DNA from 2 places in the Pseudomonas sp. NPDC087690 genome. Region 2 is predicted to be linked to the other one. Evidence: predicted binding sites of a transcription regulator. Region 2 holds the regulator's gene; the other holds the start of a gene.
What was found. Region 2 encodes sigma-54, which starts transcription at its own class of promoters, with help from an activator protein. Its sites were predicted from a motif close to ANTGGCATNNANNTTGCTNT; they were not measured.

Region 1: a site for sigma-54 is predicted at 1,825-1,844, ahead of ACIPIZ_RS09085 (flagellar basal body rod protein FlgF). Genes of this name have one in related genera too.

What each region holds. Positions count from the first base shown of each region.
Region 1 covers NZ_JBIUVX010000004.1:134,217-145,943, forward strand. The annotation lists gene ACIPIZ_RS09080 (sigma-54-dependent transcriptional regulator) at 33-1,598, shown strand; gene ACIPIZ_RS09085 (flagellar basal body rod protein FlgF) at 1,899-2,639, shown strand; gene flgG (flagellar basal-body rod protein FlgG) at 2,685-3,470, shown strand; gene flgH (flagellar basal body L-ring protein FlgH) at 3,523-4,218, shown strand; gene ACIPIZ_RS09100 (flagellar basal body P-ring protein FlgI) at 4,246-5,334, shown strand; gene flgJ (flagellar assembly peptidoglycan hydrolase FlgJ) at 5,346-6,650, shown strand; gene flgK (flagellar hook-associated protein FlgK) at 6,675-8,720, shown strand; gene ACIPIZ_RS09115 (flagellar hook-associated protein 3) at 8,734-10,302, shown strand; gene ACIPIZ_RS09120 (glycosyltransferase) at 10,417-11,727, shown strand, end outside.
Region 2 covers NZ_JBIUVX010000005.1:12,223-23,949, forward strand. The annotation lists gene pmbA (metalloprotease PmbA) at 1-880, shown strand, start outside; gene ACIPIZ_RS09355 (hypothetical protein) at 1,128-1,535, shown strand; gene ACIPIZ_RS09360 (class II fumarate hydratase) at 1,516-2,892, shown strand; gene ACIPIZ_RS09365 (hypothetical protein) at 2,922-3,362, shown strand; gene ACIPIZ_RS09370 (superoxide dismutase) at 3,364-3,975, shown strand; gene ACIPIZ_RS09375 (ZIP family metal transporter) at 4,006-4,899, shown strand; gene ACIPIZ_RS09380 (HPr family phosphocarrier protein) at 4,994-5,269, opposite strand; gene rapZ (RNase adapter RapZ) at 5,285-6,142, opposite strand; gene ptsN (PTS IIA-like nitrogen regulatory protein PtsN) at 6,145-6,609, opposite strand; gene hpf (ribosome hibernation-promoting factor, HPF/YfiA family) at 6,622-6,930, opposite strand; gene ACIPIZ_RS09400 (RNA polymerase factor sigma-54) at 7,004-8,497, opposite strand; gene lptB (LPS export ABC transporter ATP-binding protein) at 8,775-9,500, opposite strand; gene lptA (lipopolysaccharide transport periplasmic protein LptA) at 9,500-10,045, opposite strand; gene lptC (LPS export ABC transporter periplasmic protein LptC) at 10,032-10,604, opposite strand; gene ACIPIZ_RS09420 (HAD family hydrolase) at 10,613-11,137, opposite strand; gene ACIPIZ_RS09425 (KpsF/GutQ family sugar-phosphate isomerase) at 11,138-11,727, opposite strand, start outside.

The DNA of each region.
Region 1 (11,727 bases), on a different contig from region 2:
AAGGTTCTTCATCGTTTATTCGGGCGATTTATATGCGCATCAAAGTCCACTGCCAGAACCGCATCGGCATCCTGCGCGACATCCTCAATCTGCTTGTGGAATACGGGATCAACGTCGCGCGCGGCGAGGTCGGTGGCGAGCACGGCAATGCGATCTATCTGCACTGCCCGAACCTGATCAACATTCAGTTCCAGGCTCTGCGGCCGAAGTTCGAGGCGATTGCCGGGGTGTTCGGCGTCAAGCGGGTAGGGCTGATGCCGAGCGAACGTCGGCACATGGAGCTGAACGCCTTGCTCGGCGCGCTGGAGTTTCCTGTGTTGTCGATCGACATGGGCGGCTCGATCGTCGCGGCCAACCGTGCGGCGGCGCAGTTGCTCGGCGTGCGGGTCGATGAAGTGCCCGGGATCCCGCTGTCGCGCTACGCCGAAGATTTCGATTTGCCGGAACTGGTGCGCGCCAACAAGTCGCGGATCAACGGCATGCGCGTCAAGGTCCGGGGCGACATCTTTCTCGCCGACATCGCGCCACTGCAATCGGAGCACGACGACAGTGAGGCCATGGCCGGCGCCGTGCTGACCCTGCACCGCGCGGATCGCGTCGGTGAGCGCATCTACAACGTGCGCAAGCAGGAGTTGCGCGGCTTCGACAGTATTTTCCAGAGCTCGAAAGTCATGGCCGCCGTCGTGCGTGAAGCGCGTCGAATGGCGCCGCTCGACGCACCGCTATTGATAGAAGGGGAAACCGGCACCGGCAAGGAATTGCTGGCGCGGGCCTGTCACCTCGCCAGCCCGCGCGGGCAATCGCCCTTGATGGCGCTCAATTGCGCAGGGCTGCCGGAATCAATGGCTGAAACCGAACTGTTCGGCTACGGCCCCGGCGCCTTTGAAGGTGCGCGTGCGGAAGGCAAGCTCGGGCTGCTGGAGTTGACCGCCGGCGGCACGTTGTTCCTGGATGGTGTCGGTGAAATGAGCCCGCGTTTGCAGGTGAAATTACTGCGCTTTCTGCAGGACGGTTGCTTCCGTCGAGTCGGCAGTGATGAAGAGGTTTATCTGGATGTGCGGGTGATCTGCGCGACCCAGGTGGATTTGTCCGAGCTGTGTGCACGCGGCGAGTTTCGCCAGGATTTGTATCACCGCTTGAACGTGCTGTCCCTGCACATTCCACCGCTGCGCGAATGCCTCGACGGTTTGACGCCGCTGGTCGAGCACTTCCTCGATCAGGCCAGTCGGCAGATCGGATGTTCGCTGCCGAAACTGGCGCCGGCGGCGATGGACCGGCTCAGTCATTACCACTGGCCGGGCAACGTGCGGCAACTGGAAAACGTGTTGTTCCAGGCGGTTTCGCTGTGTGATGGCGGCACGGTGAAGGCCGAGCACATTCGTCTGCCGGATTACGGTGTGCGTCAGCCGCTTGGCGATTTCTCGCTGGAGGGCGGGCTGGACGAGATTGTCGGGCGTTTCGAGAAAGCGGTGCTGGAGCGCTTGTATTCCGAGCATCCGAGCAGTCGACAGTTGGGCAAGCGGCTGGGGGTTTCACACACCACCATTGCCAACAAGCTGCGTGAATACGAAGTCGGCAAAGATCCGGGCAGCACGTGATCGTTCCCACGCTCTGCGTGGGAATGCAGCCCGGGACGCCCTGCGTCCCAAAGCGGACGCAGAGCGTCCATTGAGGCATTCCCACGCGGAGCGTGGGAACGATCATTCGAGGGGATTGCCGCCAAGCGGCATAACACCGCCGGTTTTTCGACTTCGATACATTTCAAATTCCCCTTCGTTATCCCTCAAGTCCTTTGTTTACCGGGTCTCGCGCCGCCAGAAAAAAGTTGGTCTGCAAATTGCTTATGGCTCAGCAGTACAGCGGTGGGCGGCAAACGTCCGGCATGCAGAGGAAAGAGTGTGGACAAGTACCTTTATGTGGCAATGACCGGCGCCAGCCAGAACGCACTGGCGCAAAAGGCGCATGCCAACAACCTGGCGAACATCTCCACCAACGGTTTTCAGAAGGACCTGGAACAGGCCCGTTCGATGCCGGTGTTTGGTGACAGCTTTCCGGCGCGTGCGTTTGCCATGAGCGAGCGTCCGGCCACTGATTTCTCTCCGGGCTCCCTGGTGGAAACCGGGCGTGACCTCGACGTCGCCGTAACCGGCAACGGCTTCATTGCCGTACAGAACCCCAATGGCGGTGAAAGCTACGTGCGCACCGGCAGCCTCAATATCGATGCCCTCGGCGTATTGCGCGCCGGTAACGGCATGGCCGTGATGGGCAATGGCGGACCGATTGCCGTGCCACCCGAGCAGCAGGTCGAAGTCGGCGAAGACGGCACCATCAGCATTCGTGCGATGGGCGAAGGCCCGCGCGTCATGGCGGAAGTCGACCGGATCAAACTGGTCAATCCGGACATCAAGAACATGAACAAGGGCCTCGACGGCTCGATTTACACCAAGGACGGCCAGCCTGCGCCGGCCGATGCCAACGTCAAACTGGTGTCGGGATTCCTCGAGTCGAGCAACGTCAACGCCGTGGAAGAAATGACCTCGGTGCTGGCGCTGGCCAAGCAGTTCGAGTTGCACATCAAGATGATGAACACCGCCAAAGACGACGACCAGGCCATGGCTCGGGTCTTGCAGATCAGCTAATTATCAGAACGTCGCGCCGTAAAACAGGCGCACGAGGAGAATTGAATGCTTCCGGCTCTATGGGTTGCCAAAACCGGTCTGTCCGCCCAGGACACCAACCTGACCACCATTTCCAACAACCTGGCGAACGTGTCGACCACGGGCTTCAAACGTGACCGCGCCGAGTTCCAGGACCTGCTGTATCAGATCAAGCGTCAGCCAGGTGCTCAGTCGACCCAGGACAGCGAATTGCCGTCGGGTCTGCAACTGGGTACCGGTGTGCGCATTGTCGGCACGCAGAAAAACTTCACCGCCGGCAGCTTGCAAACCACCGAGCAGCCGCTGGACATGGCCATCGACGGTCGCGGTTTCTTCCAGATCCTGCAGCCGGACGGCACCACGTCTTACACCCGCGACGGTACCTTCCACCTCGACTCCAATGGCCAGATCGTCAACGCCAGCGGTTTCGCGCTGGAGCCTGCGATCGTCATTCCGAACAACGCGCAGAGCTTCACCGTCGGCACTGACGGCACCGTGTCCATCACGGTTCCGGGCAACCCTGCCGCGCAGGTGATCGGCAACCTGCAAACCGCCGACTTCATCAACCCGGCCGGTCTGCAAGCGGTCGGCAACAACCTGTTCCTGGAAACCGCCGCTTCCGGCGCGCCGCAAATCGGCACGCCGGGCCTGAACGGTTTCGGCACCACGCTGCAGAACACCCTGGAAGGTTCCAACGTCAGCACCGTTGAAGAGATGGTCAACATGATCACCACTCAGCGCGCTTACGAGATGAACTCCAAGGTGATCTCCACCGCCGACCAGATGCTCTCGTTCGTAACGCAGAATCTGTAATCAAGTCTATGAGGCAGCCATGAGGCTGCCTGCAACACCGTGAGGTAGGGTCATGAAACGCTTTGTATCTGTTCTGGCATTGGGTGGGGTCGTCTCGCTCGCGGGCTGCGTCGCACCGACGCCCAAGCCCAATGACCCTTACTACGCACCGGTGTTGCCGCGCACGCCGTTGCCGGCTGCCGCCAACAATGGCTCGATCTATCAGGCCGGGTTCGAGCAGAACCTGTACAGCGACCGCAAGGCCTTCCGGGTCGGTGACATCATCACCATCACCCTGAACGAGCGCACCCAGGCGAGCAAGAACGCCAACTCGCAGATGGACAAGAACAGCGACAACAAGATCGGCCTGACGTCGTTGTTCGGTTCCAGTCTGACAACGAACAACCCGATCGGCAGCAACGACCTGAGCCTGAACGCCGGCTACAGCGCCGACCGTTCGACCAAGGGCGACGCCAAGTCGGGGCAGAGCAACAGCCTGACCGGTTCGATCACCGTGACCGTCGCTGACGTGCTGCCCAACGGCATCATCGCCGTGCGCGGCGAGAAGTGGCTAACGCTGAACACCGGTGACGAACTGGTTCGCATCGCCGGCCTGGTGCGCGCCGATGACATCGCCACCGACAACACCGTGTCGTCGACCCGGGTTGCCGATGCGCGCATCACCTATTCCGGTACCGGTGCGTTTGCCGATACGAGTCAGCCAGGCTGGTTCGACCGTTTCTTCCTCAGCCCGCTGTTCCCTTTCTAGGTGGCTACGTTGAACTTCAAGAGCCTCATGCTCGCTGCGGCGCTGATGTCCGCAGCCTTTGGTGCACACGCCGAGCGGCTGAAAGACATCGCCAGCATTTCCGGCGTGCGTTCCAACCAGTTGATCGGTTACGGCCTGGTCGTCGGGCTTAACGGTACCGGTGACCAGACCACGCAAACCCCGTTCACCCTGCAGACCTTCAACAACATGCTCTCGCAGTTCGGCATCAAAGTGCCGCCGGGCTCGGGCAACGTGCAGTTGAAGAACGTCGCAGCGGTGTCGATCAGTGCCGACTTGCCGGCGTTTGCCAAACCGGGCCAGCAGGTCGATATCACTGTCTCCTCGATCGGTAACTCCAAGAGCCTGCGCGGCGGCACCTTGTTGCTGACCCCGCTCAAGGGTATCGACGGCAACGTCTACGCCATCGCTCAGGGCAACCTGGTGGTTGGCGGTTTCGATGCCGAAGGTCGCGACGGTTCGAAGATCACCGTCAACGTTCCGTCGGCCGGTCGCATCCCTGGCGGTGCGTCGGTGGAGCGTTCGGTGCCGAGCGGTTTCAACCAGGGCAACAGCCTGACGCTGAACCTCAACCGCTCCGACTTCACCACCGCCAAGCGCATCGTCGACAAGATCAACGACATGCTCGGCCCTGGCGTCGCCCAAGCGATCGACGGCGGTTCGATCCGTGTCACCGCGCCGCTCGATCCAAGCCAGCGCGTCGACTATCTGTCGATCCTCGAAAACCTTGAAGTCGATCCGGGTCAGGCGGTGGCGAAAGTCATCATCAACTCGCGTACCGGTACCATCGTCATCGGCCAGAACGTCAAGGTTTCGCCGGCCGCCGTGACCCACGGCAGCCTCACCGTGACCATCACTGAAGACCCGATTGTCAGCCAGCCGGGCCCGTTGTCCAATGGCCAGACGGCTGTGGTGCCTCGCTCGCGCGTCAATGCCGAACAGGAAGCCAAGCCGATGTTCAAATTCGGTCCGGGCACCACCCTTGACGAGATCGTGCGTGCGGTGAACCAGGTCGGCGCGGCGCCAGGTGACTTGATGGCGATCCTCGAAGCTCTGAAGCAGGCCGGCGCGTTGCAAGCCGACCTGATCGTGATCTGAGGACGGCAATCATGGATATGCGTAAAGGCAGTCTGGTCAGCAACGCCGATTCGGGTTCGTACTCCGACCTCAATCGCCTGAATCAGCTCAAGGTCGGCGACAAGAACAGCGACGGCAACATGCGCAAGGTTGCGCAGGAATTCGAGTCGTTGTTCATCGGCGAAATGCTCAAGTCGATGCGTTCGGCGACCGAGACCCTGGGTCAGGATAATCCGCTCAACACTCCGGCGGCCAAGCAATATCAGGAAATGGCTGACCAGCAAATGGCCGTTTCCATGGCCCGCGAGGGCGGTGGTATCGGCCTCGCTGACGTGCTGATGCGCCAGATGTCGAAGAACAAACCGATGGCCCCGGGTGAAGCCGCCGCTGCGTCCGCCGCCAAGCAAGAAGAAGCCAGGGCGAAAGCCGCTGCCGTGGCCACGCCGATTGCCGCCGGCACCACCGCCACCAACGGTCCGTTGTCGCGGGTCAATGGCGAACGTCCGCTGTGGGCATCGCGTTCCGGGCGGGTGTCGAACACCGCCGATGTTTCCCACAGCAATGACATGGCGATGATCAACAAGCGTCGCCTGGCCTTGCCGCCGAAACTGGCTGATCGTCTGCTCGCCGGTCTGGTGCCGTCGGCCGCGACGAACGCCACGCCTGCGCCGAATACCTTGTTGCCGCGCGCCACGAGCGCTGTCGCCACCGGCTCTGGGCCGTTGTACAACGGCGACTGGCTGGCCCGCGCCGAAAGCGAAAAAGCTGGCGGCGGACAGATGCAGATTTATGGCCGCGCCATGGCGCAAATTCCGCTGGCGCCGGCGAAGAAGGCCTTCAGTTCTGCCGACGAATTCGTCAACACCATGTTGCCGATGGCCAAGGAAGCCGCCGACCGTATCGGCGTCGATCCGCGTTACCTGGTGGCGCAGGCGGCACTGGAAACCGGCTGGGGCAAGTCGGTCATGCGCGCCCAGGATGGCAGTAGCAGCCACAACCTGTTCGGCATCAAGGCAAGCAGCAACTGGAAGGGCGATTCGGCCCGGGCGATCACCAGCGAGTTCCGTGACGGGCAGATGGTCAAGGAGACGGCCGAGTTCCGTTCCTACGCCTCGTACAAGGACAGTTTCCACGATCTGGTGACTTTGCTGCAGAGCAATAATCGCTATCAAGATGTCGTGAAGTCTGCCGATAACCCAGAACAGTTTGTACGCGAGTTGCAAAAGGCCGGTTACGCCACCGACCCGAACTACGCGACAAAGATTTCGCAGATAGCCAAGCAGATGAACAGTTTCCAAAACTACGCTGCGGCGGGTGTATCCACCACGCCTTTATAAGGCACAAGGTATAAGGTCTGAACCATGAGTTTGCTCAATATCGGGATGTCGGGACTGTCGGCCAGCCAGTCCTCTTTGGCTACGACAGGCAACAACATTGCCAACGTCGACACCGCCGGTTATTCGCGTCAGCAAACCGTGCAGGGCACCAAGTCCTCGCAGCAGTTCGGTAACGTCTTCATCGGCACGGGCACCACCCTGGCCGACGTGCGCCGGGTCTACAACTCGTACCTGGAAAGCCAGTTGCACACGGCGACTTCGCTCGACAGCGAGTCGGCCTCGTTTCTGGCCCAGGCCACACCGCTGGATTCGATGCTGTCGGACACCAACACCGGCCTGACCGGCGTGCTGCAAAAATTCTTCACCTCGATGCAGGGTGTTTCGACCTCGGCGACCGACGACACCTCCCGTCAGTCGGTGCTGACTGGCGCGCAGGCCCTGACCAATCGCTTCAATACCCTCGCCAAGCAGCTCAACGACCAGAACACCAGCATCAACGGCAGCCTCGGCGACATGGCGGCTCAGGTGAACAAGCTGGCCAGCTCGATTGCCACTCTGAACCAGAAGATCGGTGAGATTTCCACCAGCGGCGGCGCGCCGAACGACCTGCTCGACAGCCGTAACGAAGCCGTACGCCAATTGTCCGAGCTGACCGGTGCGCAGGTCGTCGAGCGCGGCACCAGCTTCGACATCTACGTCGGCAGCGGTCAGCCGCTGGTGATCGGCAACACTACCAACACCTTGAGCACCGTGCCGCTCAAAGACGATCCGTCGCGCATGGGCATTCAGATGGATCGCGGCTCGAGCACCCTCGACATCACTTCGGTGATGAGTGGTGGCGAAATGGGCGGTCTGCTGACGTATCGCAAGGAAGTTCTCGACCCTTCGCTCAACGAGCTGGGTCGTGTTGCACTGGTGGTGGCTGATCAGATCAACAGCCAGCAAGCACAAGGCATCGACAAGAACGGTGACTTCGGCGCGGCGCTGTTCAACAACATCAACAGTGCTGCACTGGTCAGCCAGCGCAGCATCGCGGCGTCGGGCAACAGCACAGGTTCGGGCAACCTTGACGTTACCATCAAGGATACCGGCAAGCTGACCACCAGCGATTATCAGGTCACGTTCACCAGCGCCACCGACTACACCGTCAAGCGTTCCGACGGCACCGATCTGGGCGCGTTCAGCACCACGACCACGCCACCTCCGGTGATCGACGGCTTTAGCCTGTCGCTCAATGGCGGTGGGTTGAGCGCCGGTGACAGCTTCAAGGTGACGCCGACCCGCAACGCGGCGGCAAGCATCCAGACTGTTCTCAGCGATCCGAAGAAAATCGCGGCGGCCGGTCCATTGACCGGTGTTGCCAGTGCTGCCGGCCTGGGTACTTACACTCAGCCGACGCTCAGCGACTCCATCAATATCTACAACCCGACCGCCCAGGCAGACATGCAGGCGGCGCTGAAGAATTCGACGCCAGTCAAACTGGTGTTCGGTGATGCCAGTGGGGGCAGCCAGTCGTACAAACTGGTGGATACCAAGGGTGCCACCATCAGCAGCGGCACCATCGTTCCCGGCCAGGCGAACACACTGAACCTCAAAGTCGGCATCGTCGATGCCAGTGGCAACCCGGTGATGGACACCTCTGTCACGCCCAACGTGCAGAAGACTTTCACCGTGCAGACCACGGTCGGCGGCACGCCGAAGTCCGGCGAAACCTTCACCATGAATCTCACCGGTGCGGCGTCTTCGGACAACCGCAACGCGCAGGCACTGGTCGGCCTGCAAACCAAGCAGACTGTCGATACCGGTTCGGCGAGCAAGGGCATCAGCCTGACCGACGCCTATAACAAGCTGGTCACCAACGTCGGTACCAAGACTGCTCAAGGCAAGTCCGACAGCGCTGCGACCTCGGCGATTCTCGATAACGCCAAAGGTGCCCGCGACTCGTTGTCCGGGGTCAACCTGGATGAAGAGACCGGCAACCTGGTCAAATACCAGCAGTACTACACAGCGTCTTCGCAGATCATCAAAGCTGCGCAGGAAACTTTCGCCACGCTGATCAACAGCCTTTAAGGAGTCGTAATTCATGCGCATTTCCACCGCCCAGTATTACGGAACGCAAGCTTCGGACTATCAGCGTAACTTCAACAAGGCCGTTGCCACCGCCAGTGAGGCGAGCAGCCTGACGCGCATCAACACCGCTTCCGACGATCCGGTCGGCGCCGGTCGTCTGCTGCAACTGGGTCAGCAGGCGGCGATGCTTGATCAGTACAAGACCAACGTCAACACCACCAAAAGTGCATTGACCGTGCAGGAGTCCACGCTGGACTCCATCACCACGGCGCTGGCACGCGCCAAGGAAATTTCTCTGGCGGCCAACAACGGCACGATCACCGACAAGGACCGCCAGGCTTTCGCCTCGGAACTGGGCGAGATCCAGAAGCAAGTGCTGGGCCTGATGAACTCCAAGGATGCCGACGGCAACTACCTGTTCTCCGGTTCGAAAACCAGCACTGCCCCGTATTCGCAAAACAGCGACGGCACTTATACCTACAACGGTGACCAGACCACCATCAACCTGGGCATCGGCGATGGCCTGTCGGTTGGTACCAACACCACCGGTTGGGATGCTTTCCAGCAAACCATCAACACTGCCCGCACCAACGTCACCCGCACCGCTCCGGCGGTGGATGACGGTCGTGTCGTGCTGTCCAACGGTACGATCGGCACTGAAGCCACCTACAACGCCAAGTTCACCGCTGGGCAGCCGTATACCGTGAGTTTCGTCAGCAGCACGCAGATGCAGATCACTGACGCCCTGGGTAACGACGTGACCGCTGAGGCCAGCAAGAACGGCGTGATCAGCAACACCAGTGGCGCCAACCAGAGCTTCAGCTTCCGTGGCGTCGACATGCAGCTGAACCTCAACCTGAAGGCCGGAGACACCAACCCGGACGCAGTCATTGCCGGGCACAGTTTTCAGCTGGCAGTGACCCCGGACACGTTCACCACCTCGCGTAGCCCGGGCAACACTTCGACGGCGGTGATCAGCGGTTCCAGCATCACCGACCAGGCTGCCTACACCGCAGCATTCCCGCAGGGCGGCGCGGTTCTCAAATTCACCAGCGCCACGGCGTTCGACCTGTACGCGGCGCCGGTCACTGCGGACAGCAAGCCGGTGTCTTCGGGCACTGTGGCGGGCGGTAACGCGACCGCAGCCGGTGTGACGTTTGCCTTGGGTAACACCCCGGCAGCCGGCGATCAGTTTTCGATCCAGCCGAATGACCATCAGACCCAGAACGTGCTCGACACCCTCGGTCAGATGATTACCGCGCTGAACACACCGATCGATGGCGATCCGGTCGCCAAGCAAAAGCTGCAGGGCGCCATGGAAGCCGGTATCGGCAACATCGACGCCGCGGCCAACCAGATTGGCACCGCGGTCACTTCGATCGGTGCCCGTGGTCAGTCGCTGGATATGCAAGCTGTCACCAACGACAGCCTGAGCACCGCTAACACCACGACGCAGGGTTCGATCCGCGATTCCGATCCGGCCGAAGTCATGACCCGCCTGACCTTGCAGCAGACCATGTTGCAGGCTGCGCAATTGGCGTTCAGCAAGATCAGCCAGCTGGGTCTGTTCAACAAGATCTGACGATAACGGGCGCGCAAGCGCCCGGAACTTCGGCTCTTGAGTTTTTAATGTCTTTTTTCGCGGTTTCAGAGGGCTCGCAATTCCGGGCGGGTTCCCGCCGCTTGCGAGTCCGCCGTGAATTCACTTCCCCTTGTCAGCCTTGTCATTCCTGCCTTCAATCCGCGCTTCTTCGAGCGGGCATTGCGCAGCGCCGTCAGTCAGGGTTACGGCAATCTTGAAATCATTGTGTGCGATGACAGTCGTGGCGATGAAATCCAGACCATTGTCGCGGCATTGGCTGAGCAGAGCGGGGTGGCGGTGCGTTACGTGCGCAATCCGCAGACCTTGGGGATGGTTGGCAATCTGCAGGCCTGCCTGGATCAGGCGCAGGGCGAATTCATCAAGTTTCTGTGCGACGACGATCAGCTGTTCGCCAGCTGCATCGAGCGTCAGGCCGACGTGCTCGCTCATCATGACGAAGTCAATCTGGTGCTGGCCCAGCGTCTGTTCTGGGACGCCGACGACATGGTCCTGCCTTCACGGCTGGAAAACACACCCCTGTCACCGATCAGTGGCTTGTTCAAGGGTGATGACCTGCTGGCCCTCTTCGAGACGTTCCCGTCGAACCTCCTCGGTGGTTTCAGTAACGCAATGTTCCGTCGCGCTGACGTTGTCGAGTTACTGCCGGCGCTGACACAGCCGGGTCACTGTTTTGTCGCGAGCCTCGATTTCGCCTTGTTCGTGTGTTTGCTGCGACGCGGCAACGCGGTGATCTCCAATCATGTGTTGAGTGTCGAGCGTCTGTACCCGGATCGCCTGAGTGGCCAGCAAGCCATGAAGGATGCTTTGCTCGTCGAGCGGCAATGGCTGCTGCAAATGCTCAAGGCGCGCAGCGGAGAGTCGGCGCCTGCGAAAGGGTGGGCGCGTTATGTGCCATTGCCCAACGCGGATGAGTCGCCCCGGGTCTGGACAGAGCTGCCGCTGAGCCGAACGCTCGGTACCAAACAGAGCGCCCAGATCTGGCAGGTTGGCGCTGACAGCCAGAGTTTTTCCGAGCTCTATGCGCAATGGCTGGCGTGCCGCAGGCTCAGCGACGTCCAGAGCAGATTGCTGCCGGACACTCTGGCGGGCTGGCCGTCCACGCCGCGAATCGTGCCCATCGTGATGGATGAGCAGGGCAGTCCGGCGGCGCTGGAACGTACGCTGGAAAGCCTCGCCGCGCAGGTCTATCCACCCGAGTTGACACTGGTACTGTCCAGGGATTGCACTGAGCCGGTACTGGATGGGCGTGTGTTCCATTTGCCGTTGCAGGACGATTACCTGCAACAGATCAATCAGCTGCTGCCGCAGCTGGAAGGCGCTGACTGGTTTTATCTGCTGCGCGGCGGTGATCGTCTGGTGGCCCCGGCGTTGCTGATGATGGCCGAACGCATCGCCTTCAACAGC
Region 2 (11,727 bases):
CGACGGCACCACCCTCAGCACCCACCAGGGCTGCCGGGTTTACGGCAACAGTCACGGTTTTATCGGCGGTTATGCGTCGACCCGCCACAGCCTGAGTTGCGTGATGATCGCCGAGGCCGATGGCCAGATGCAGCGCGATTACTGGTATGACGTTAGCCGCCAGGGCACTTTGCTGGCTGATCCGGTCAGCATCGGTCAGCGTGCAGCGCAACGGGCGGCGAGCCGTCTGGGCGCGCGTCCGGTACCGACCTGTGAAGTGCCGGTGCTGTTTTCCGCGGAATTGGCGGGTGGCCTGTTCGGCAGTTTCCTCTCGGCAGTGTCTGGCGGCAGTCTGTATCGCAAGTCGTCGTTCCTTGAAGGCTCCCTGGGGCAGAAACTGTTCCCGGAATGGCTGACCATCGATGAGCGTCCGCACCTGATGCGCGCGATGGGCAGCGCCTCCTACGACGGTGATGGTCTGGCGACGTACGCTAAACCGTTCGTCGAAAAGGGCGAATTGGTCTCCTACATTCTCGGCACCTATTCCGGTCGCAAACTGGGTATGCCGAGCACGGCCAACGCTGGCGGCGTGCATAACCTGTTTGTCACCCACGGCGACGAAGACCAGGCGGCGCTGTTGAAGCGCATGGGCCGTGGCTTGCTGGTCACCGAATTGATGGGCCATGGACTGAACATGGTCACCGGCGATTATTCGCGCGGTGCGGCAGGTTTCTGGGTCGAGAATGGTGAAATCCAGTTCGCGGTGCAGGAAGTCACCATCGCCGGCAACATGCGCGACATGTTCAAGCAGATCGTTGCGGTGGGTAATGACCTGGAACTGCGCAGCAACATTCGCACCGGTTCGGTGTTGATCGAGCGTATGACAGTCGCGGGTAGCTAAGCTCCAACCGTGACAAAAAAGGCGCGCCACCCCATCGGGTGGCGCGCTTTTTTTATTGGCTCCACACAATACCCTGTGGGAGCGAGCCTGCTCGCGAAAGCGATTTAACAGCCGACCGCAGCGTTGACTGACACGGCACCTTCGCGAGCAGGCTCGCTCCCACAATGGAGTCCGTGTAACCGGGACTCTTGTTTTGGTTCTCATTATCATCTAATAATAAATCTCATTATCGGACGAGCCCCGAATCATGAGTTCTGCCTTGCACGAGCAGCCCTATCTCGAAAGCTGGCGCTGGATGAGTCGCCAGATCCGTTGCGCGATGGATCCCGACGAGCCGCGCCTGATCGAACATTACCTGGCTGAAGGCCGGTATCTGTCTTGTTGCACCGCGACCTCACCCTGGACGGTCGCCGAAACCTCTTTCCGTCTGCTGCTCGACACCGCCACCGACATCGCACTGCCGTGGCACTGGCGCAGCTTCTGTCTCGATCAAGCCTGGCGCCCATTACGTGAAATGGAGCGCCTGTCCCTGTGCAACTGCCGGCTCAAGCGCTGGCAACGCTACACCTGGCAGCTCGCCACCTGCGAACTGCTTCCATCGATTCCTCTCATTGAATTAGTCCAAGGATTTACCGATGACCAAGACACGTATTGAGCGCGACAGCATGGGCGAACTGCAGGTGCCGGTGGACGCTCTCTACGGCGCGCAGACCCAGCGCGCAGTGGATAACTTTCCGATCAGCGGCAAACCGATGCCGACGCAATTCATCCGCGCACTGATCCTCGCCAAGGCCGCTGCCGCGCGCGCCAACGTCGAACTCAACCAGATCAGCGCCGCACAAGGCAAAGCCATCAGCGATGCCGCGCAAGACCTGCTCGAAGGCGACTTCATGCAACATTTTCCGGTGGATATCTTCCAGACCGGTTCCGGCACCAGTTCCAACATGAACGCCAACGAAGTGATCGCTACGCTGGCCAGCCGCCTGCTCGATGAACCGGTCAATGCCAACGATCATGTCAACTGTGGCCAGAGCAGTAACGACATCATCCCGACCACCATCCACGTCAGCGCTGCGCTGGCCCTGCACGAGCAGTTGCTGCCGGCACTGCTGCACTTGGTGCAAGTGATCGAGGACAAGGCCGGGCAAGTGCATCACCACGTCAAAACCGGTCGCACGCATTTGATGGATGCAATGCCGGTACGCATGAGCCAGGTGCTCAACGGCTGGGCGCAGCAACTCAAGGCCAACATCGGCCATCTGCAGGATTTGCTGCCAAGTCTGCAATCCCTGGCGCAGGGCGGCACTGCAGTCGGCACCGGGATCAATGCGCATCCTGAATTCGCCGCGCGCTTCAGCCGCCAGCTCAGCCAACTGACCGACGTGCAATTCACCCCGGGCAAGGATCTGTTCGCGCTGATCGGTTCGCAGGACACCGCCGTTGCCGTCTCCGGCCAGCTCAAAGCCACCGCCGTGTCGCTGATGAAAATCGCCAACGACCTGCGCTGGATGAACTCCGGCCCGCTCGCAGGCCTCGGTGAAATCGAACTGCAAGCCCTGCAACCGGGCTCGTCGATCATGCCGGGCAAGGTCAATCCGGTGATCCCGGAAGCCACCGCCATGGTCGCCGCGCAGGTCATCGGCAACGATTCGGTGATCACCATTGCTGGCCAGTCGGGCAACTTCGAATTGAACGTGATGCTGCCGATCATCGCGCAGAACCTGTTGAGCAGTATCGAGCTGCTGGCCAATTCCAGCCGTTTGCTCGCTGACAAGGCTATCGCCAGCTTCAAGGTCAATGAATCTCGCTTGAAAGAAGCGTTGTCGCGCAACCCGATTCTGGTTACCGCGCTCAACCCGATCATCGGTTACCAGAAAGCCGCTGAAATCGCCAAGCAGGCCTACAAGGAAGGCCGCGCGGTGATCGACGTTGCCCTGGAACACACCGACCTTTCGCGCAGCCAACTGGAAGAGTTGCTCAATCCCGAGAAACTCACCGCCGGCGGCGTGTAACCCCCCCGCAACCGCTTTGGAGGCTCACCATGGAGCACTGGAAACGCACGATCGAACGGGCCAATCGCTGCTTCATGCTGGGCGAACTGATCGACGCCCGTGAGGCTTACCTGCAAGCCCTGGCCCTGGCGCAAGTGTTGTTCGAGCGCTGGGCGGACGCCGACGAAGCGGTGGCGGCTTGCGTCATCTCCCATCACAACCTGGCGGATCTGCACTTGCGCCTGAACCAGCCGGAGGAGAGCGCCGAATACCTTTGCGCTATCCATCAACGGCTGTTGCAGACCATGCAGGACGAACGCCAGCGTCTGGCATTGCGCGAAGCGGCGCTGCGCCAGAGCAGCAAGACCTACGTCGAGCTGCTGAATTTCATCAGCGAGCACGGCGAATACCCGCGTACCCAGCGCCTGCTGCACCCGGATACCGGCAATGCGCGCCGCGCGCCTGCCCCTCATCACCATGGAGTCCACTGAAATGGCTTTTACCCTGCCTGCCTTGCCTTACGCCTACGACGCACTGGAACCGCACATTGATGCGCAGACCATGGAGATTCACTACACCAAGCATCACCAGACCTACATCAACAACCTCAACGCGGCGGTTGAAGGCACCGAATACGCCGAGTGGCCGGTGGAGAAACTGGTCGCCAGCGTTCAGCAATTGCCGGAAAAACTCCGCGCAGCGGTAATCAACCAGGGCGGTGGACACGCCAACCACTCGTTGTTCTGGGAAGTGATGGTGCCCAACGGTGGCGGCAAACCGGATGGCGCACTGGCCAAGGCCATCGATGAGCATCTGGGTGGCCTCGACAGCTTCAAGGAAGCCTTCACCAAAGCCGCACTGACCCGATTCGGCAGCGGCTGGGCCTGGCTCAGCGTGACCCCCGAGAAGGCGTTGATCGTGGAAAGCAGCGGTAACCAGGACAGCCCGTTGATGAACGGCAACACGCCGATTCTCGGTCTCGACGTCTGGGAGCACGCCTATTACCTGCGTTATCAGAACCGTCGCCCGGAATACATCAACGCGTTCTACAACGTGATCAATTGGCCTGAAGTGGCTGCGCGCTATCAGGCCGCACTGGTTTAAGTCTTCTATAAAAACAATCCAAGGCTGACTATGGGCACTGAAACACTGGCGATCGGAAGTGGGCGTATGTTTCGTTACGCAGTGGGATCGCTATTGCTGTTGGCGGGTATGACCTTGCTGGTCGCCCACGGGCTGCAATGGCTGAATCTCGAACCGAGGCTGTCACGGGCGTTGCAGGGTGGTGCGATCTGTGCCCTTGGCACGGCGCTGGGCGCTGTCCCGGTGTTGGTGATTCGGCGCATGCCTCAGGCACTCAGCGATACGTTGCTGGGCTTTGGCGCGGGAGTGATGCTGGCGGCGACTGCATTTTCGCTGATCGTGCCGGGCATCGCCGCCGCCGAAAGCCTTGGTCTGACACCCTGGAGCGCTAGTGGTCTGATCTGCTTCGGCATCATGCTTGGAGCCTTCGGCCTGTATCTGGTCGATCGCAAGGTGTCTGGCGCGTCTGCGGAAATGCTCGTCGGCACCGTCGAGCACCCGGTGATTCCACCGCGCATCTGGTTGTTCGTGTTCGCCATCATTGCTCATAACATCCCTGAAGGCATGGCCGTCGGCGTTTCTGCTGGCGGCGGCATGCCGGACGCCGACAGCCTGGCCATGGGCATCGCTTTGCAGGATGTGCCGGAAGGTCTGGTGATTGCGCTGGTATTGGCCGGGGCCGGGATGTCGCGGGTCAAGGCGTTCCTGATCGGCGCGGCGTCAGGTCTGGTCGAGCCAGTGTTTGCACTGTTGTGTGCGTGGCTGGTCAGCCTGGCGCAGGTGTTGTTGCCATTAGGGCTGGCATTGGCGGCGGGGGCAATGTTGCTGGTGGTGACCCATGAAGTGATTCCCGAGTCGCGACGCAATGGTCATGACAAACTGGCGAGTCTTGGCTTGTTGATCGGGTTCTGTCTGATGATGGTGATGGATACCGCGTTGGGTTGAAGTCGATCAAAAGATCGCAGTCTGCGGCAGCTCCTACAGGGAATGCATTCCTGCGTAGGAGCTACCGCAGGCTGCGAACTCTTTTTTCTGGCGGTCAGCCACCTTCATCGAAGTAGTTGTTGATCAACGCCACCAGCGCATCGAGCGCTTCCTGTTCCTGATGCCCTTCAGTGCTCAAATAAATTTTGGTGCCCTTGCCAGCCGCCAGCATCATCATCGCCATGATGCTTTTGCCGTCGACCGTCGTCTCCGGCGTGCGGCCTACTCTGATCGTGCAATCCGGATACTGACCCGCCACGCCAACGAACTTGGCCGACGCGCGGGCATGCAGGCCCAGTTTGTTGATGATTTCGATTTCCAGAGCAGGCATCGCGGTGTGAATCCTTTAAGTGAGGTCGCGGTGGCGAACCTGGACGTTCTTCAGGGTTTTCTGCAGGGCCTGACCCAGACGTTCGGTCAGGTAGACGGAGCGGTGATGCCCGCCGGTGCAGCCAATGGCAATGGTGACGTAGGCACGGTTGCTCGCGGCAAAGCGCGGTAGCCACTTGTGCAGGTAGGTAAAGATGTCCTGGAACATTTCTTCGACCTCCGGCTGCGCCGCCAGATACTCGGCCACTGGTGCATCAAGACCGGATTGCTCGCGCAGTTCCGGCTTCCAGTACGGGTTAGGCAGGCAGCGCACGTCAAACACCAGGTCGGCATCGACCGGCATGCCGCGCTTGAAACCGAATGATTCGACCAGAAAGGCGGTGCCCGGCTCCGGTTGATTCAGCAAGCGCAGCTTGAGGGTGTCGCGCAACTGATAAAGGTTCAGATTGGTGGTATTGATTTTCAGGTCGGCGAGATCGGCAATCGGGCCGAGCAGAGCGGTTTCGTCGTGGATCGCTTCGGCCAGTGAGCGATTGGCATTGCTCAAGGGGTGGCGGCGGCGAGTCTCGGAAAAACGCTTGAGCAGGGTTTCCTCGTCGGCATCCAGATACAGGACATCGCACTGAATATGCTTGCTTCGGGCATCTTCAAGCAGTTCGGGAAAACGCGACAGATGACTAGGCAGGTTACGCGCATCGATCGACACCGCCACCAGCGGTTGCGCCAGTTCGGTGTGGATCAGGGCGCGCTCTGCCAATTCTGGCAGCAATCCCGCCGGCAGGTTGTCGATGCAGTAGTAACCGTTGTCCTCGAGAACATCCAGTGCGGTGCTTTTACCCGAGCCGGAACGGCCACTGACGATGATCAAACGCATGATTACTGCCCGCTTTGCTCGTCCAGGACAACCTGATACAAGGCTTCGTTTGTCTGGGCGCTGCGCAGTCTGTCGCGCACTTCCTTGCGATCCAGCATGCTGGCGATCTGACGGAGCAACTCCAGGTGCGCATCGGTCGCAGCTTCGGGCACCAGCAATACGAACAGCAGGTCAACCGGAGCGCCATCGATGGCGTCGAAATCGATAGGGGCTTCAAGGTGCATCAGCGCACTGACCGGCGCTTCACAGCCCTTGAGGCGACAGTGTGGAATGGCGATGCCGTTGCCAAAACCGGTAGAACCGAGTTTTTCACGGGCAATCAACGCCTCGAAGACATCTTGCATCGCCAGATCCGGCACTTCGCGATGGATCAGGTTGGCAATCTGTTCGAGGGCTTTTTTCTTGCTGCCGCCCGGCGCGTTCACTTGGGAACGGCCGGGGGTCAGGATGGTTTCAAGTCGGATCATGGGTTAGGGATGTTAACGACCGGTCGCGCCCTGAAGGAGGCTCTGGGTCTTTTCCTTATGCTTTTTGAGTTGGCGATCCAGCTTGTCGGTCAGTGAGTCGATCGCAGCATACATGTCGGTATCTTCTGCGTTGGCGACCACTTCGCTGCCGGGTATATGCAAGGTGGCTTCGATTTTCTGCTTCAGCTTTTCGACGCACATCGTGACTTGCACGTTGGTGATCTTGTCGAAATGGCGCTCCAGTCGTTGGAGTTTTTCCTCGATGTAGGAACGCAGAGGTTGGGTCACTTCCAGTTGGTGTCCACTGATGTTGACTTGCATACAGCTTCTCCTTCGTTGCCAGTGCATAAAGCGGCAGGCGGGATAGCCTGCCACTGGAACGCTGTAACGTGGCTTACATCAACCGCTTGCGTTCGCTCGACGGCGCGATCCCGAGAGATTCGCGGTACTTGGCGACGGTGCGGCGAGCCACCTGAATGCCTTGTGCCTCCAGTAAACCAGCGATCTTGCTGTCACTCAACGGCTTTTTCTGATTTTCCGCTGCAACCAGTTTTTTGATGATCGCGCGGATCGCCGTGGACGAGCATTCGCCGCCCTCGGAGGTGCTGACGTGGCTGGAGAAAAAGTATTTCAGTTCATAAATACCGCGCGGGGTATGCATGAATTTCTGTGTGGTCACCCGGGAAATCGTCGACTCGTGCATGCCGACCGCTTCGGCGATGTCATGCAGGACCAGCGGTTTCATGGCTTCGTCGCCGTACTCGAGAAAACCGCGCTGATGCTCGACGATCTGGGTGGCAACTTTCATCAGGGTTTCGTTGCGGCTCTGCAGGCTCTTGATGAACCAGCGGGCTTCCTGCAACTGATTGCGCATGAAAGTGTTGTCGGCACTGGTGTCGGCGCGGCGCACGAAACCGGCGTACTGCGCGTTGACCCGCAGGCGCGGCACCGACTCCTGATTCAACTCGACCAGCCAGCGTTCGTTGTCCTTGCGCACGATGACGTCGGGGACGACGTATTCGGCTTCGCTGGACTCGATCTGCGAGCCAGGGCGTGGATTGAGGCTCTGGACCAGTTCGATGACCTGACGCAGTTCATCTTCCTTGAGCTTCATGCGGCGCATCAGCTGGCTGTAGTCGCGGCTGCCGAGCAGGTCGATGTAGTCGCTGACCAGGCGTTTGGCTTCTGCCAGCCACGGGGTCTTGGCAGACAACTGGCGCAATTGCAGCAGCAGGCATTCGCCGAGGTTGCGTGCACCGATACCGGCCGGTTCAAACTGCTGGATGCGGTGCAGGACGGCTTCGATCTCGTCCAGTTCAATGTCCAGTTCCGGGTCGAAAGCTTCGAGAATTTCTTCGAGGGTTTCGTCCAGGTAGCCCTGATTATTGATGCAATCGATCAGGGTCACAGCGATCAGTCGATCGGTGTCGGACATGGGGGCCAGGTTCAATTGCCACAGCAGATGGCTTTGCAGGCTTTCGCCGGCGGAGGTGCGGGTGGTGAAGTCCCATTCGTCGTCATCGCTGCTGGGCAGGCTGCTGGCGCTGGTCTGGTAGACGTCTTCCCAGGCCGTGTCGACCGGAAGCTCATTGGGAATGCGTTCGTTCCATTCGCCGTCCTCGAGGTTATCTACCGTCGGGGCCGTTTCCTGATAGGAGGGTTCCTGGATTTCGGTGTTGGGCTTCTGCTCGACGTTGTCGGCCATCGGATCGGAATTGTCGAAGTCGTCGCCTTCTTCCTGGCGTTCGAGCATCGGATTGGATTCCAGAGCCTCCTGGATTTCCTGTTGCAGATCCAGGGTCGACAATTGGAGCAGACGGATGGCCTGTTGCAGCTGCGGTGTCATCGTCAGCTGCTGGCCCATTCTCAAGACTAGCGATGGTTTCATGGCAGGGGCTTAACACCTTATTCGCCGGCGCTATGCGCCATCCACTACAGGGCGCCGGAGCGCCAAACTTAAGCAAATTATATGCCTGAAACTGAAGTGTTTGCCTAGAGCGCTGTAACAATAAAAAGATAGAAAACTTTATTGACGCATCACTCAAGCGAGCGCTGAAGACCTTAGAGGCGAGGTGCTTGCCTGGAGCGCTGTAACAATCAAAGCGTATAAAAAGGCTGCTTCATCGATACAGCGCCCTCGCAGCTCACCGGGGGCACCAGCATGCTTACAGACGGAACTCGTGACCCAGGTAGACTTCCTTGACCAGATCGTTGGCCAGGATGGTTTCTGCGTCACCTTCGGCGATCAGCTGACCGTCGTTGACGATGTAAGCGGTTTCGCAGATATCCAGCGTCTCACGCACGTTGTGGTCGGTGATCAACACACCGATACCCTTGGCCTTGAGATGGTGGATGATCTGCTTGATGTCGCCGACCGAAATCGGGTCGACACCGGCGAACGGTTCGTCGAGCAGGATGAATTTCGGTGCAGTCGCCAGTGCACGGGCGATTTCCACCCGGCGGCGCTCACCACCGGACAGGCTCATGCCGAGGTTGTCGCGGATGTGGCTGATGTGGAATTCCTGCAGCAGGCTTTCCAGCTCCTTGCGACGACCGGCCTTGTCGAGTTCCTGACGGGTCTCGAGGATGGCCATGATGTTGTCGGCCACCGACAGTTTGCGGAAGATCGACGCTTCTTGCGGCAGATAGCCGATACCGGCCTTGGCACGACCGTGCATTGGCTGGTGGCTGACGTCCAGGTCATCGATCAGCACGCGGCCCTGATCTGCCTGCACCAGGCCGACGATCATGTAGAAGCACGTGGTCTTGCCGGCGCCGTTGGGGCCAAGCAGGCCGACGATCTGGCCGCTGTCGATCGACAGGCTGACGTCACGCACGACCTGGCGGCTTTTGTAGGCCTTGGCCAGGTGCTGAGCTTTCAGAGTTGCCATTACTGGGTTTTCTCGTCGGTTTTCTTCTTCGGCTGGATCACCATGTCGATACGCGGACGCGCTTCGGTGACCTTGCTACCGGTAGCGCGACCGGCGCTGGCCAGTTTCTTCACGGTGTCGTAGACGATTTTCTCGCCCTGAGTCGTGTTGTTGTCCTTGTCGACAACCTTGGCCTTGTCGATCAGCACGACGCGGTTTTGCGCGGCGTGATACTGGATCGTCACGCCCCAGCCTTGAACAGGCTTGGTATCGCCAGCGGTCTGCAGTTGTTCGAAGTAGGCGAGGTTGCCGACCGAAGTCACCACGTCGATATCACCGGTCGGGGTGCGCGTGATGGTCACGGTATTGCCGGTAACCTTCATCGAGCCCTGGGTGATGATCACGTCACCTTTATAGGTGGCAACGCCATTCTTGTCGTCCAGTTGGGCATCGTCGGCCTGAATGCGGATTGGCTGCTCTTGATCGTTCGGCAGAGCCCAGGCGCTCACGCTTCCCAGTGCTGCGCCCAGACTGAGCAAAATAGGGAGGGTTTTAACGAGCCTCATACTGTCCTCTTACGTTCGATAGCAGGTGTATCCTGCTTTCCTTCAGGTACGCTTTCATTCCAACGCCAGTTGATACACCGCCAGCGCCGTCGATTCTAACGGGTTGCTCGGTCTGCGCATATTGCTGCTGCGGGAACACTGTCATGCGGGTGGAAGTGATCAGCGTGTCGCGCTTCTTTTCATCGGTGCGTTTGACGCGTACGGAGTCGATCAATTCGACTTCGGTGCCGCCCGAGTTCACTTCGCCACGCTCACTGGTCACGTGCCACGGAAAATCGGTGCCGCGGTACATGTTCAGGTCGGGTTTGGTGACCAGGGTGATGTCGGTCGCCTTGACGTGCTCGGCCTTGTCGGAGGTCATTTCGTATTGCACTTTACCGTCCGGCAGGTATTGCAGGGTATGCGTGTTGGTCGCGTACCAGTCGATCGGGGTGTCCACGGACGAGACCGGAGGCTTGTCGAGGAAGCGCTCCGGGCTGATGTTCCAGTAGCCTACCGCTGCGAACAACGCAGCAATGCAGCCGAACAGCAGGAAGTTGCGAAATTTTTTGCTAAACATGGTTTGGCTCACAGGTACGCGGCGTTGGCCGCATCGAGGCGGCCCTGGGCGCGCAGGATCAATTCGCAGAATTCGCGTGCAGCACCTTCGCCACCACGGGCGCAAGTAACGCCGTGGGCGTGTTCGCGGACGAAATCGGCAGCGTTGGCGACAGCCATGCCCAGGCCTACGCGGCGGATCACCGGCAGGTCGGGCAGGTCGTCACCGAGGTAGGCGACCTGTTCATAGCTTAGGCCCAGTTGCTCGAGAAGACCGTCGAGAACCACCAATTTGTCTTCACGCCCCTGAAACAGGTGCGGGATGCCGAGATTTTTTGCGCGCCGTTCGACCACCGGAGTCTTGCGACCGCTGATGATGGCGGTCTGCACGCCGGCGTTCATCAACATTTTGATGCCTTGGCCGTCGAGGGTGTTGAAGGTTTTGAATTCGCTGCCGTCTTCAAGGAAGTACAGGCGCCCGTCGGTGAGGACGCCGTCAACGTCGAAAACCGCCAGTTTGATCGCTTTGCCGCGTTGCAGCAGATCGGTGCTCATTTACATGACTCCTGCGCGCAGCAGATCGGAGAGGTTGAAGGCGCCAATCGGGCGATCTTCTTCGTCGACGACTACCAATGCGTTGATTCGATGGTCTTCCATGATTTTCAGGGCCTCGGCGGCGAGCATCTCGGGCCGGGCGGTCTTGCCGTGCGCGGTCATCACCTGGTCGATGGTGGCGCTGCGGATGTCGATGCTGCGATCCAGCGTGCGGCGCAAATCGCCGTCGGTGAAGATCCCGGCGAGCTTGCCATCGGCTTCGAGAATGGCGGTCATGCCCAGACCTTTACGGGTCATTTCCATCAGTGCGTCCTTGAGCAGCGTACCGCGTTGTACTTGCGGCAGCTCCTGGCCGGCGTGCATGACGTTCTCCACTTTCAGCAGCAGGCGACGGCCCAGCGCGCCACCCGGATGAGAAAAGGCGAAATCTTCGGCAGTGAAACCGCGCGCTTCGAGCAACGCTACGGCGAGCGCATCACCCATCACCAGTGCCGCTGTCGTCGATGAGGTCGGTGCCAGGTTCAGTGGGCAGGCTTCATGCTCGACGTGAACGTTGAGGTTGACTTCGGCAGCCTTGGCCAGCGGCGATT